DNA from 3 places in the Bradyrhizobium sp. CCBAU 45321 genome. Region 2 is predicted to be linked to each of the others. Evidence: riboswitches for the same ligand, from Rfam matches in the RefSeq annotation. Region 2 holds a riboswitch; each other region holds the start of a gene.
The links. Region 2 has a riboswitch for cobalamin ahead of metE (5-methyltetrahydropteroyltriglutamate--homocysteine S-methyltransferase). Riboswitches for the same ligand answer to the same signal wherever they lie in the genome.
Positions count from the first base shown of each region.

Region 1: it holds a riboswitch for cobalamin, as region 2 does, so the genes downstream of both, ACM43_RS10205 (ribonucleoside-diphosphate reductase subunit alpha) here and metE (5-methyltetrahydropteroyltriglutamate--homocysteine S-methyltransferase) in region 2, are expected to answer to the same signal.
Region 3: it holds a riboswitch for cobalamin, as region 2 does, so the genes downstream of both, ACM43_RS10020 (ribonucleoside-diphosphate reductase subunit alpha) here and metE (5-methyltetrahydropteroyltriglutamate--homocysteine S-methyltransferase) in region 2, are expected to answer to the same signal.

Region 1 is NZ_LFKZ01000085.1:388-4,368, reverse strand. It holds partial or broken gene ACM43_RS10220 (IS256 family transposase) at 1-100, opposite strand, end outside; gene ACM43_RS10215 (SemiSWEET transporter) at 328-588, opposite strand; partial or broken gene ACM43_RS10210 (hypothetical protein) at 2,257-2,498, shown strand; cobalamin riboswitch at 2,519-2,732, shown strand; partial or broken gene ACM43_RS10205 (ribonucleoside-diphosphate reductase subunit alpha) at 3,039-3,981, shown strand, end outside.
Region 2 is NZ_LFKZ01000096.1:7,413-11,393, reverse strand. It holds gene metE (5-methyltetrahydropteroyltriglutamate--homocysteine S-methyltransferase) at 230-2,575, opposite strand; cobalamin riboswitch at 2,677-2,879, opposite strand; gene ACM43_RS11000 (nodulate formation efficiency C protein) at 3,829-3,981, shown strand, end outside.
Region 3 is NZ_LFKZ01000079.1:240-4,220, forward strand. It holds partial or broken gene ACM43_RS10020 (ribonucleoside-diphosphate reductase subunit alpha) at 1-1,088, opposite strand, end outside; cobalamin riboswitch at 1,394-1,542, opposite strand; partial or broken gene ACM43_RS10025 (transposase) at 1,667-1,999, opposite strand; gene ACM43_RS10030 (GNAT family N-acetyltransferase) at 2,256-2,627, opposite strand; partial or broken gene ACM43_RS10035 (transposase) at 2,836-3,355, shown strand; partial or broken gene tnpC (IS66 family transposase) at 3,369-3,981, opposite strand, start outside.

The DNA.
Region 1 (3,981 bases), on a different contig from region 2:
ATCCCTGCCGCAAGGCAGAACCGATCGAAGCTCGCCCGCACTTCCGCAAACGCGTCGTCCACAGCCCCGCTCGCCCAGCCGGTGTGATATCTCTCGTCATGGCGTTGCTCTCCTTTGTGGAGTCAGCACCCCGAGCCTACCGGCTCAAGGTGGGCAACGCCGACCCCTTCAGTAATTCAACAGAACCCGGGACATCCCCTGATGCTGCAAGCGGCGGTTTGTGATGGTGTCTCGCTTGATGCGGTTTCGTTCTGCGAGGATCGCCTCAGGCCTGCCGTGTTCGCCGTCAGCGCCTGTGAGACAAACAGGCAAGAGGGCAGGGTAACCTCACCCGTGTAGCAGCTTCATCAGCAGGATGCCGCCGGCGAGTACCATTGTGATGGCGTTGGCGGCGACCAGAGGTGCATCGCCCGAGAACAGGCCGTAGACGAGCCAGAGCGCCAGGCCCAGCACCATGACCACGAACATGCCGAGCGAGATGTCGCCGGTGGAGCGGGTCTTCCAAACCTTAATGGCCGCCGGCGCGTAGGCCACGGTCGTGCAAGTGGCGGCGGCGAAGCCGATCAGCTTGTTCACGAGGGGGTCCATACCGGCTCTATAGCATGGATTCCAACCTCGGTCATGCCTCGCGTTTTCTTGCGAGCCGGCCAGTTCGCTCGAAAACACTACGCTTAAACGGCCGCCATAAGGCTGCGATATAGAGCGTCATAGTCGCCGGCGCCGCTTGTGCCGGAAGATGTCGGTCGCAAGGCCGCTTCGCTGCAGTCGCCGCCAGCTCAGTTCTTCACGGCGCAAACGGAGGAGCAGTCTCCATGGCGCGACGAATTATGCTCGTTTCTGCGAGCGATAAGCTCCCGGTCAGCTTCTTCCGCTGCTTTGAGGCTGAGTGTGGAGAAGTTAGCAGGGCCTGGCAGGGACAGCGCTTCCCCTGTGTATGCGTGGGGAATAAGCGCCGAGTCACGCTCTGCTAACTTCAATTGGCAGTGCGAGCTGGGCAGGGGCAGCTTCCGGCCCAGCGCAACCGAACGGCGCGGAGTCGCGCCCGCACTGCCTGCGATCCGAGATTGATCGCCAAATCACTGGCTACGACCAGTCCTGATAGTTGCGCTAGGGCGTTTGCCGAATGATACACGCTACGGTCAGTTTCTTCCGCTGGTTGAGGCTGATCGTGGTGAAGTTAGCGGTGCGTGGTAGGGACAGCGCCTCCTCGGTTCACGTCAGGGCGCCGAGTCACGTGGCCGCTAACTTCATCGGCAGGGCGAGCCTCGGCAAGTACACCGTCTGTCGCGAAGGCGGGGAGCCGCGCTCGCGTCAGGAACGCACCCCGCAACGCAAAATGGGCTCGACGACGCGGTAAGTAAAGCGGACGCCTTGGAGGAGAATCTGTCCCCATCTCTCGTCTGAGCGGCTCGATTTCGGGTAAGGTCAAGGGGCCGCTTCCCGAGCGCGTCCATTTTTGAGCAGATAACCTCAACCTGCGATCGCCGAACGGTGGTGGGTCCGCCGCACTGAACGGCAGTTTCGCATTGGCCCGCGAGACGGTCGGTCCGACCTCGAAGAATGCACCGTTGCCCGGAAACGCGCAGGCCCGCACCAGCCCATGCAGGACGCCGCCGATCCGCTGAACGCGAAGTCCGTTGAATCCATATCCCGAATGCTCACCTTGCGTAGCGACGGCTGATCGCCGCAGTCCCAAATTATCTGACGAGGGACAGCCGTGATCACGGTGAGCCGAGACCTTGAAGCTTCGGATGACGTTCCTTCTGCGCCTTCGAGCTCCAACCCTTGGGCGTCTTCAGTTCGATGCTAAGCAGAAACCCGCCGGTGATATAAACGCGAATGTGGGTTCGCCCGCCGTAAGGCCCGTTAGCTTTTCATGAATCCGACCGCACTGCGGACGACTTCAAGCGAGACTTCTTGCAGATCAAAGCCTCCTCCGGTGAATGTAGGCGCATTGCACCCTAACGGCGTGACCATTCCGGTATTATCGAGACGCGGTTTGGATATATGTTTCTCGTCCTTCCGATGTTCATGGAGGCAAACCAAGCAGCTTTTGGAATCGTGAACAAAGCGCGCGACCACGCCGCCTGCGAGCCCCACGGTCGCGTAGCCCATCACATAAGGCACTTTCAGTTGGAAAGTGATTCCCCGAGCCAAGCCCCTGCCAGGGGAGGGGTGGAGACTCGACGGGAAGCACCTACAGCGGACATCGCCGGGTGAAGGGATAGTCCAGACCACGAACGCCGCAAGGGTAACAGGCGACGCGATCGGATCATGAAGCGCTTCAAATCGTCCCGTCAGGCTCAATTTTTCTGTCAGTTCATGATCAGGTCACGAACCTTTTCCACATCCTCTCTCTCGGAGCCGTCACTGCCGACTTCCGTCGTGTTTCGCGCGAGCGAGCCTTTGCGACTTGGCGCGAGATCTCCACGACAAGCGCTCGCCGAACCTTGACCTCGGGGCTGCTCCAATTCGTTAACTTGACGGCGCCGCCTTGACGAATCTCCGCGAGCGGCGCCTATATGTAGCCCGTCACGGTCTTCCATTCCCGCATCTCGTAGGATGGAAGCTAAGAGGGAACCCGGTGCGCCGGCAACGGCTATTCCGAGGCTGCCCCCGCAACTGTAAGCGGCGAGCGGTTGTCATCATGGTCACTGGCGCGACAGCGCTGGGAAGGCCGACAGCCCCAGCGACCCGCGAGCCAGGAGACCTGCCGCGACTGAACGAAAGTCCTCGGGCGGGGTGCCCCGGTGGGTCGCTTGCAGCTGGTGATATTTGTCCGATCTCCTCGCAAGTCGTCCGCACGGCCCCCAGCCTCAAACATCGCGGGGTTGCCGATGTCGCCGTCTTACGATTTCGATCAGCATGGTCATCTCGTCGCGCCACCGAGTGTGCGGCCGCGCCTAGCGCAGGCGAAGCCTGCCGCGCCTGAGCCGTGTCTGGTGCCCCTTTCGCCATCGCCGGCTCCGCTGCCGTGGCCCCTCGCGCCATCGCCAAAGCCGGCCGACCTCACGCTCGATCCGTCTCGCGACGACTTGTTGACATCATTCGGCAAGCTGACGCTGACCAACCGTTATCTGCTCGCCGGCGAAACTTACCAGGACATGTTCGTGCGGGTGTCTTGCGCTTTCGCGGACGATGTAGCGCATGCCCAACGTCTCTATGATGCGATGTCTCGGCTGTGGTTCATGCCGGCCACACCGGTGCTCTCCAACGGCGGGACCACGCGCGGCCTGCCGATCTCCTGCTTCCTCAACTCGGTGTCGGACTCGCTCGAAGGCATCGTCGGTACCTGGAACGAGAACGTCTGGCTTGCTTCCAATGGCGGCGGCATCGGCACCTACTGGGGCAATGTTCGCTCGATCGGCGAGAAGGTGAAGGGCGGCGCCACCTCAGGCATCATCCCGTTCATCCACGTCATGGACGGCCTGACGCTGGCGATCAGCCAGGGCTCGTTGCGGCGCGGCTCGGCGGCGGTCTATCTCGATATCCACCATCCCGAGATCGAGGAGTTCCTCGAGATCCGCAAGGCGTCTGGCGACTTCAACCGCAAGAGCCTCAACCTGCATCACGGCATCAACGTCACCGACGAGTTCATGCGTGCCGTGGGTGCCGGCACCGCAGTCGCTCTGCGCAGCCCGAACACTAACGAGGTTGTCCGCGAGATCGATGCCCGCCAGCTGTGGCAACGCATCCTTGAGAACCGGCTGCAAACCGGCGAGCCTTATCTCTTGTTCATCGACACCGTGAACCGCGCGCTCCCCAAGCACCAGCGCGAGCTAGGCCTCAAGGTCTCGACCTCCAACCTGTGCAGCGAGATTACCCTGCCGACCGGCATCGATCATCGCGGCGAGGAGCGCACAGCGGTGTGCTGCCTGTCGTCGCTCAACCTCGAGACCTGGGACCAGTGGAATAAGGAGCCCGGCTTCATCGAGGACGTCATGCGCTTCCTAGACAACGTGCTCACCCACTTCATCACGG
Region 2 (3,981 bases):
GTCGATATGGGTCCATATTTTCGGCGAATGTTCTCACCTTGATGAACCGTCGGCTATTCTCTCTCGGCCAAGTAGCGCGACGCGTCTGCGTCGTTCCTCCGGGTGCACCTCCTTCGGACCACCAAGTGGGGCAGGCATTTTTGTTGGCCCCAAGGCTTGCTCGAGATTGTGGAGAACGCAAATGAGCACAAGCGAATTCGCTTGGTCGAGAACAGACCCGAGCGCGGGATCAATGGTTTTGCGGATCGGATGCTGCACGCAGTTCGCGGGCGGCAACGACCATGTTGGTTAGGGCAGGCCGAACCTCCTCCCAATTGCGCGTTTTTAGGCCGCAGTCCGGATTGACCCAGAGCTGCGATTCCTGCAAACGCGTCCGAGCCAGCACCATCAGCTCCTTCATTTCGCCCACCTCCGGAACGCGTGGAGAGTGGATGTCGTACACGCCCGGTCCGATTTGATTTGGATATTCGTACTTGCTGAATGCGTCCAGTAGCTCCATTTTCGACCGCGACGTTTCGATCGAAATGACATCCGCATCCATTGCAGCGATTGCACCGATGATGTCGTTAAACTCTGAGTAGCACATGTGTGTATGGATTTGCGTTTGATCGGCAACGCCCGATGAGCAAATGCGGAAGCAATCTCCCGCCCAATCGAGATATGCCTTCCACGCCGATCGGCGCAATGGCAATCCTTCCCGGAGTGCAGCTTCGTCGATCTGGATCATGGCTGCACCGGCATTCTCGAGATCGCGGACTTCGTCGCGGATCGCGAGCGCAAGCTGGCGGCAGACCTCGCTTCTGGGAATGTCATCGCGAACAAACGACCAGTTCAGGATCGTGACCGGTCCGGTCAACATCGCCTTCATTGGCTTGCTAGTTAGTGATTGCGCGTAGCGCCACCAGTCCACAGTGATCGGCTTCGACCGCACTACATCGCCAAACAGGATCGGAGGCCTGACGCAGCGCGAACCATAAGACTGTACCCATCCATTCCTGGTAAATAGGAAGCCGGCGAGTTGCTCGCCAAAGTACTGCACCATGTCATTGCGCTCAAATTCGCCGTGCACGAGGACGTCAAGACCGATGTCCTCCTGCCAACGTACGGCGCGGGCTATCTCTTCCTTGATAAACTCGCCGTATTGTTCGTCGCTCATCGCACCTCGCGCATGCGCCGCACGAGCATTTCGGACTTCTGTGGTCTGCGGAAACGATCCGATTGTCGTGGTGGGAAACGTTGGCAGTCCAAAGCGTTCCCTTTGGATCTCGGAACGACGGACAAATGGGCTGGCGCGCCGGCGCATCGTCTGGTCGATCGCCCTCATCCTCACAGCGACATTGCTATCATGGATCTTGGGCGAAGTCCGCCGGGCAGTCGCAGCGCATTCCGAATCGGCGAGAGCGAGCTCGACATTCTGGTCGCCAGCGAGTGCTCGCGCCAGGATCGCAAGCTCACGCATCTTCTGAACCGAGAAAGCAAGCCAGCTCTTGACGTCGTACGTGAGCCCGGTCTCGAGTTCAACATCGACTGGCACATGAAGCAGCGAGCAGGATGGGGCGAGCTGTACACGGTGCTTGCCGAGCTTCGCAATCGCGGGCTCCATCCGCTGACGGAGCGACGACAAGTTCGACCGCCATACATTCCGGCCGTCGATGACCCCGAGCGACATGACGAGGTCACTTCGGCCGACAGCGATGACCTGATCCAACAACTCTGGCGCTCGGACCAGATCGAGGTGCAGACCGGAAACCGGGAGGCTCAATGCGGTATCCAGATTGTCGCCTAGCTCGCCGAAATAGCTGGCAACCATGATTTTGATAGCCGGTCCCTCCTTTGCGAACCGGTTATAGGCATGTAGCAATGATTTTCGCGCCGCCTCATCCAGATCAAGGGCCAGGCAGGGCTCGTCAAATTGAACCCAACTTGCCCCTCGGTCGGCCAATTCATGCAGAACCTCGATATAGACCGGTATTAGATCATCGAGTAGGGAGAGGGGCTGGAACGCGCTATCGGCACTCTTGCCGAGCTTTAGGAATGTGATCGGCCCGATCAGGACAGGGCGGGTCTGAAAGCCAAGAGCCTTTGCTTCCTCATACTCTTCAATGGGTTTGCGAGAGCAAAGTCTGAACGCCTGTCCCTTGTAAAACTCGGGAACCATGTAATGGTAGTTGGTGTCAAACCACTTAGTCATTTCCTGCGCGGGTGCGCCAGACCCCCGCGGCCCCAGACCGCAACTCGCATCCTGGTCGTCGCATTGTGATCCGCGAGCCATGGCGAAGTACGTCTTGAGGAAAACGTATTCTCGTTTCGAGGCGTAGATCTCCGGGATAGCACCAACCATGACACTTGTATCGAGCACCTGATCATACAGCGAGAAGTCATTCGACGGAATGATCGTGACGCCGAGAGACTTCTGACGGGCCCAGTTCGCTGCGCGCAGACCGGATGCGTCCTCGAGCAATTGCTGTTCGCTGATCTTTCCCGCCCAGTAGCTTTCAAGAGCGAATTTGAGCTCACGCCTTGGACCGATGCGTGGCGTACCGAGCGTAGCAACCGGAAGAGAGAGAAGAGACATAGTGTTAACCCCTGTTAGGGACAGAGGCCATGGCGGACGCAGGCAGAGGAAGTCGCGCGCGCGACGGCTGCTTGGCGCACCACCGAGACACCCCGCCCGTGGACCAATCTATCGTCGGGGCAGGTCTCCTGGCTCGCTGGTCGTCGCTGCTGTCCGGCCTTCCCGAAGCCGTGCGGGCTTCAGTGACATCGTTGGACAGTAGCTCGCAGCTCACAGTTGCGGGGGCAGCGCCGGCATTTGGACCGGCTTCCCTCTTAGTTCCGGATCAAGTGGGATTCGGAGAACCTCGACGAGTTCGATTATCGGCAGGAGGACTCTTCCGTCAACCTCTCAGATTTTGTGGCACGCTAATCTGAGACATCTAGTAGGCGAATGACCGTGCATCTCTATGATTCTCTAAACAGAGCTGTCGCAATCAGAGATGTCCTTGTCTCAGAGGTGGGAGTGAGACTCGGAGCTGCCTTGAGGCGACGCCACCCGCCCCATCAATGAAAGGGACAAAACCAGCCCGCGCGGCGGCGATTACCGCCGTTTCGAGCAGAATGCATTCGATGCGGCTTCCGACTTCCAGCGATTCGCCCAGCACATCCGCTGGCCAGCTATTTTCGCGACAGAGGATCCCCATTGAACACGTCAAGGCAGGCGGCGCAACTAGCCACATACGCGGCGAGGAGGTTGCTTTTCGTGCCAGCCAGACTTCAAAGTTCGTCGATTAAGTCGGCTTCGTATCGCCAGCCATCATGTAGGCCGAACGCCGACGGGCAACTATAGCGAACCACACGGTTCAATGACGGCAAACGCACTCCCGATTCTCATCAGGCACTTGGCCTCGAGCTACGGCCGATACACTGAATGGAACATCGAACCGTGCGCAGGTCGGAAAGTCGACAAGAGGGACATAAAACCCGTGCAAATCTCTGCCTGCTGCCTGGCACGAAGAATGCAAGCCCCTCGACATGCCCAGTCTCTTCTGCTTGGGGATGTCCAGCTCAGCCAATTGACGCTGTCGCTGGCTAGGGAAGTTAGCGGCGCGTGACATAGAGAGGAGCGCCTGCCCTCGTAGGACAGCCGCGGGTGCCCCGTCGCGTCTCCGTAAACTTCTTGCGCTCGCTTATAGCAGGTTCAAGGTTACCGCTTTGAAAGATGTATGGATGAAACGCGATAGGCGGAGGATTATGAAGAGAATGTCGGGAAGACCCGCGCTATGGCTTCGTCTGGGCGGACTGTTAATCTGCCTAGGCTGGCCGGCTGCCATGAGCAACACTATTCGCGCCAGCGACAACCCACTTGTCGAAAGACTCAAGTCAACTTGGCGAGCGCAAGATGGTGAGACGATAGAACAAATCATCTCCAATGTCTCGAAGGTGGCACAGTTCGTCCCTCAGATGTGGGGGGTCGCTGAACTC
Region 3 (3,981 bases), on a different contig from region 2:
ATGTTCAGATTGAATGACTTGGCCACGGCACCCTCCATTGGAATGCCCTTGGCCTGGAGAAACGAGTGAAAGCCCATGACGCCGAGGCCAACGGAGCGCTCGCGCAGGGCGGCGTAGCGGGCACGCTTCATTCCGTCCGGCGCCACCGTGATGAAATGGGTGAGCACGTTGTCTAGGAAGCACATGACGTCCTCGATGAAGCCGGGCTCCTTATTCCACTGGTCCCAGGTCTCGAGGTTGAGCGACGACAGGCAGCACACCGCTGTGCGCTCCTCGCCGCGATGATCGATGCCGGTCGGCAGGGTAATCTCGCTGCACAGGTTGGAGGTCGAGACCTTGAGGCCTAGCTCGCGCTGGTGCTTGGGGAGCGCGCGGTTCACGGTGTCGATGAACAAGAGATAAGGCTCGCCGGTTTGCAGCCGGTTCTCAAGGATGCGTTGCCACAGCTGGCGGGCATCGATCTCGCGGACAACCTTGTTAGTGTTCGGGCTGCGCAGAGCGACTGCGGTGCCGGCACCTACGGCACGCATGAACTCGTCGGTGACGTTGATGCCGTGATGCAGGTTGAGGCTCTTGCGGTTGAAGTCGCCAGACGCCTTGCGGATCTCGAGGAACTCCTCGATCTCGGGATGGTGGATATCGAGATAGACCGCCGCCGAGCCGCGCCGCAACGAGCCCTGGCTGATCGCCAGGGTGAGGCCGTCCATGACGTGGATGAACGGGATGATGCCCGAGGTCACGCCGCCCCTCGCCTCCTCGCCGATCGAGCGAACATTGCCCCAGTAGGTGCCGATGCCGCCGCCGTTGGAAGCAAGCCAGACGTTCTCGTTCCAGGTGCCGACGATGCCTTCGAGCGAGTCCGGCACTGAGTTAAGGAAGCACGAGATCGGAAGGCCGCGCGTGGTGCCGCCATTGGAGAGCACCGGTGTGGCCGGCATGAACCACAGCCGAGACATCGCATCATATAGACGTTGGGCATGCGCAACATCGTCCGCGAAGGCGCAAGACACTCGGGCGAACATGTCCTGGATGCCTTCGCCGGGAAGCAGATAACGGTCGGTCAGCGTCAACTTACCGAACGACGTCACCAGGTCGTCCCGCGACCAATCGAGGGTGATGTCAGACGGCGTGGGCGATGGCGCCAGGGGCTTCGGCAGGGGAGCCGGCGATGCTGGGGGCCGCACAAGACACGGCTCAGGCTTGGTAGGCTTTGCCTGCGCCCGGGGTTGCCGCACACTCGGCAGCTCAATGAGATGACCATACTGATCGAAGTTGTAAGACGGCGACACCGGCACCCCCGCGATATTTGGGGCCGGGACCGTGCGGACGATTTGCGAGGAGACCGGGCAAATGTCCCCTGCAGCAAGCGATCCACCGGGGCACCCGGCCCGAGGACATGTGTTCTGTCGCGGCAGATCTCCTGGCTAGCGGGTCGCTGCGGCTGTGGCGCTATCGCAATGGCCGCTGCCGACGCATTGGGTTCCCTTCTAGCTTCCATTCTACAATATATGGGTATAGAATACCGTGACGGCACCACATATATGCGCAGCTACGGGACTCGTCAAGGCGGAACCGTAAAGTTAACGAGTTGGTGCAGCCCCGAGGTCGAGGTTCGAAATTCGCCGAGCGCCTGTCCTGAAGGGCCTCACTCAAAAAGCATAGCGTCTCAAGGACTGGCCAATCGGCGAGTGAGGAGCCTGAGATGGCCGACGAGCAGCCAAGCGAGCTCGGCGGGGGCGGAACCTTCGAAGTCTTTGCAGAGGCGCGGACATCTGCCGAGCCGTGCAAAGGTGCGCTCGACGGCCCTGCGCCTGGGCGGGAGTGGAAGCCTTGGACGCGGGGCGGTCGCTCGACGATCTCGATCGTCCACGGCCCCCAGTGGGAGAGTGCTTGACGAGCTGTTTGCCGCGATAGATCCGATCGGCAAAGATGTGCTCAAGCCGCGGTCTCGCAAATTCTGCAACAGGGGAGCAGCACCATGGACATCCTGAATGTTGGCATCGATCGGTTCGCGGTCCGCGAATTGAGTTGGGCCGGATCGGGTTTCGGTTGCCATACGCGTCTCGCCATTCATCGCTTTCTGTGGCCCTTAGATCAAAATTGTCTGGAGCGCGACCGCAATCGATGCAGCCGCCCGTGGCAATGTCCCACGCTTAGTGGATTTGACCCCTTCGCAGGCCGGGCGAGCCGCCGCACGTGCTCAGTTGTCTGGCCTCGAACATAAGCCGTCCTCAACCGAACGCGGTCATGTCAGGTTATTGCCAATCAATCCTAACGGGATGAGGCGGAGCTATGCTTGAATCTGGGTGACGGAGCCGATAAGGCGGCGTGGCTTTGCTGTGTCGGAATGAAGCCGTTCGCAACATTGGCGTGAGCGGCGGCGAGGAACCGTGTTGTATCTCACCAACGACCTTGAAGCCGTGACGTTGGTAAAAGGGAATGTTTTCAGGGTTCGAGCTTTCGAGGTTGGCAGCAATGCCGTCCTCATCGCATCGTTGAAGGGCGTATTTCGTCAGCAACGTACCAAGCCCTTTTCCGACCCAGTTCGGACCGACGGGAATGAGTGGCAGATACCAATGTGGCTCGTGGGGATGATGTTCGGCCATTCTCCGCCGCAAGTGTGCCATATCCTCCGTGATCTCCGGGCGCAGGGATAGACCATGATTGCATCCAACGCCTCCTCATCTTGCTGCCCGTTGGGATGCAGCCACAGGGCCGCGCCACGAATCTCTCCCGCGACGTAAGCTGTGCCATAGAGCCTGACCAAAAAAGAAAGTTGAGTGATTTAGTTCGTTGTGATTCCTTCGTGTTTGCGAAGACCCGAGGGAGAACAACATGTGTTGGACTGAAATCACCCGCGCACAATATCGGCGCGATGGACTTGGTTATGCAAGCGACATGACGGACGCGGAATGGGAATTGATCGAGCCGTTGATGCCAGTCCCCGCAAGATCAGTCTGCGCGTGATCATGAATGCGATTCTCTACATTGGAGCCAGCGGCTACCAATGGCGAGCGCTGCCGAAGGATTTCCCGCCGTGCTCGACTGTTCAGTACCATTTTTATAAGTGGCGCGGTTCTGGCTTGTGGGGCGCGATCAATGACACTCTGGTCCGGCGCATGCGCGAACGGCAAGGACGCAAACCCACTCCAACGGCCGGAGTTATCGACAGTCAAAGCGTGAAGACCACGGAAAGTGGAGGCCCAAGCGGATTTGCAGTCCCGCTGTTGCGGATCATTGGTCGCCTGTTCCCAACCTGCGTCACATCTTCGCCGATCGTGTCTATCGTGGTCCAAAGTTGCTCGATGCCATTGCTGATCTGGGCCAATGGACGATTGAAATCGTCACCCTTTCCGTAAGCGTCGTTCTCAGGCCACGGCTTGGAGGGCTTGAGCGCGGTAGGCGCAGGGCAGTAGCTGGTCGATCTCGCGGTTGGGATGCCCGTTGACGATCCTGGTCAGGACGTCGGTGAGATACGCGAGCGGATCGTGGTCGTTGAGCTTGCAAGTCTCGACCAGGGACGCGACGACAGCCCAGTGTTCGGCACCGCCGTCGGATCCGGCAAACAGCGCGTTCTTGCGACTGAGCTTGATGCTACGGATTGATCGTTCGACGGTGTTGTTGTCGAGTTCGATGCGGCCGTCATCGATGAAGCGCGTCAGTCCTTGCCAGCGCGAGAGGGCGTAGCGGATGGCCTCGGCGAGCTTGATCTTCTGGCTGATGAGAGCCAGCTTAGCGCGCAGCCATACCTCGAAGGCATCGGCCAGTGGTCGGCTCTTCTGCTGCCGCACGAGGCGACGTTCCTCCGCGCTGCGACCGCGGATCTCCTTCTCGATCGCATAGAATGCTGCAATGTGCTTCAGCGCCTCGCTTGCGATCGGCGCGGGGCCGGCTCTCGCGAGTTCGTAGAAGTTGCGCCGCATGTGCACCCAGCAGAAGGCGAGCTCGACCTCGCCACGTTCGGCAAGCTTTGGGTAGGCG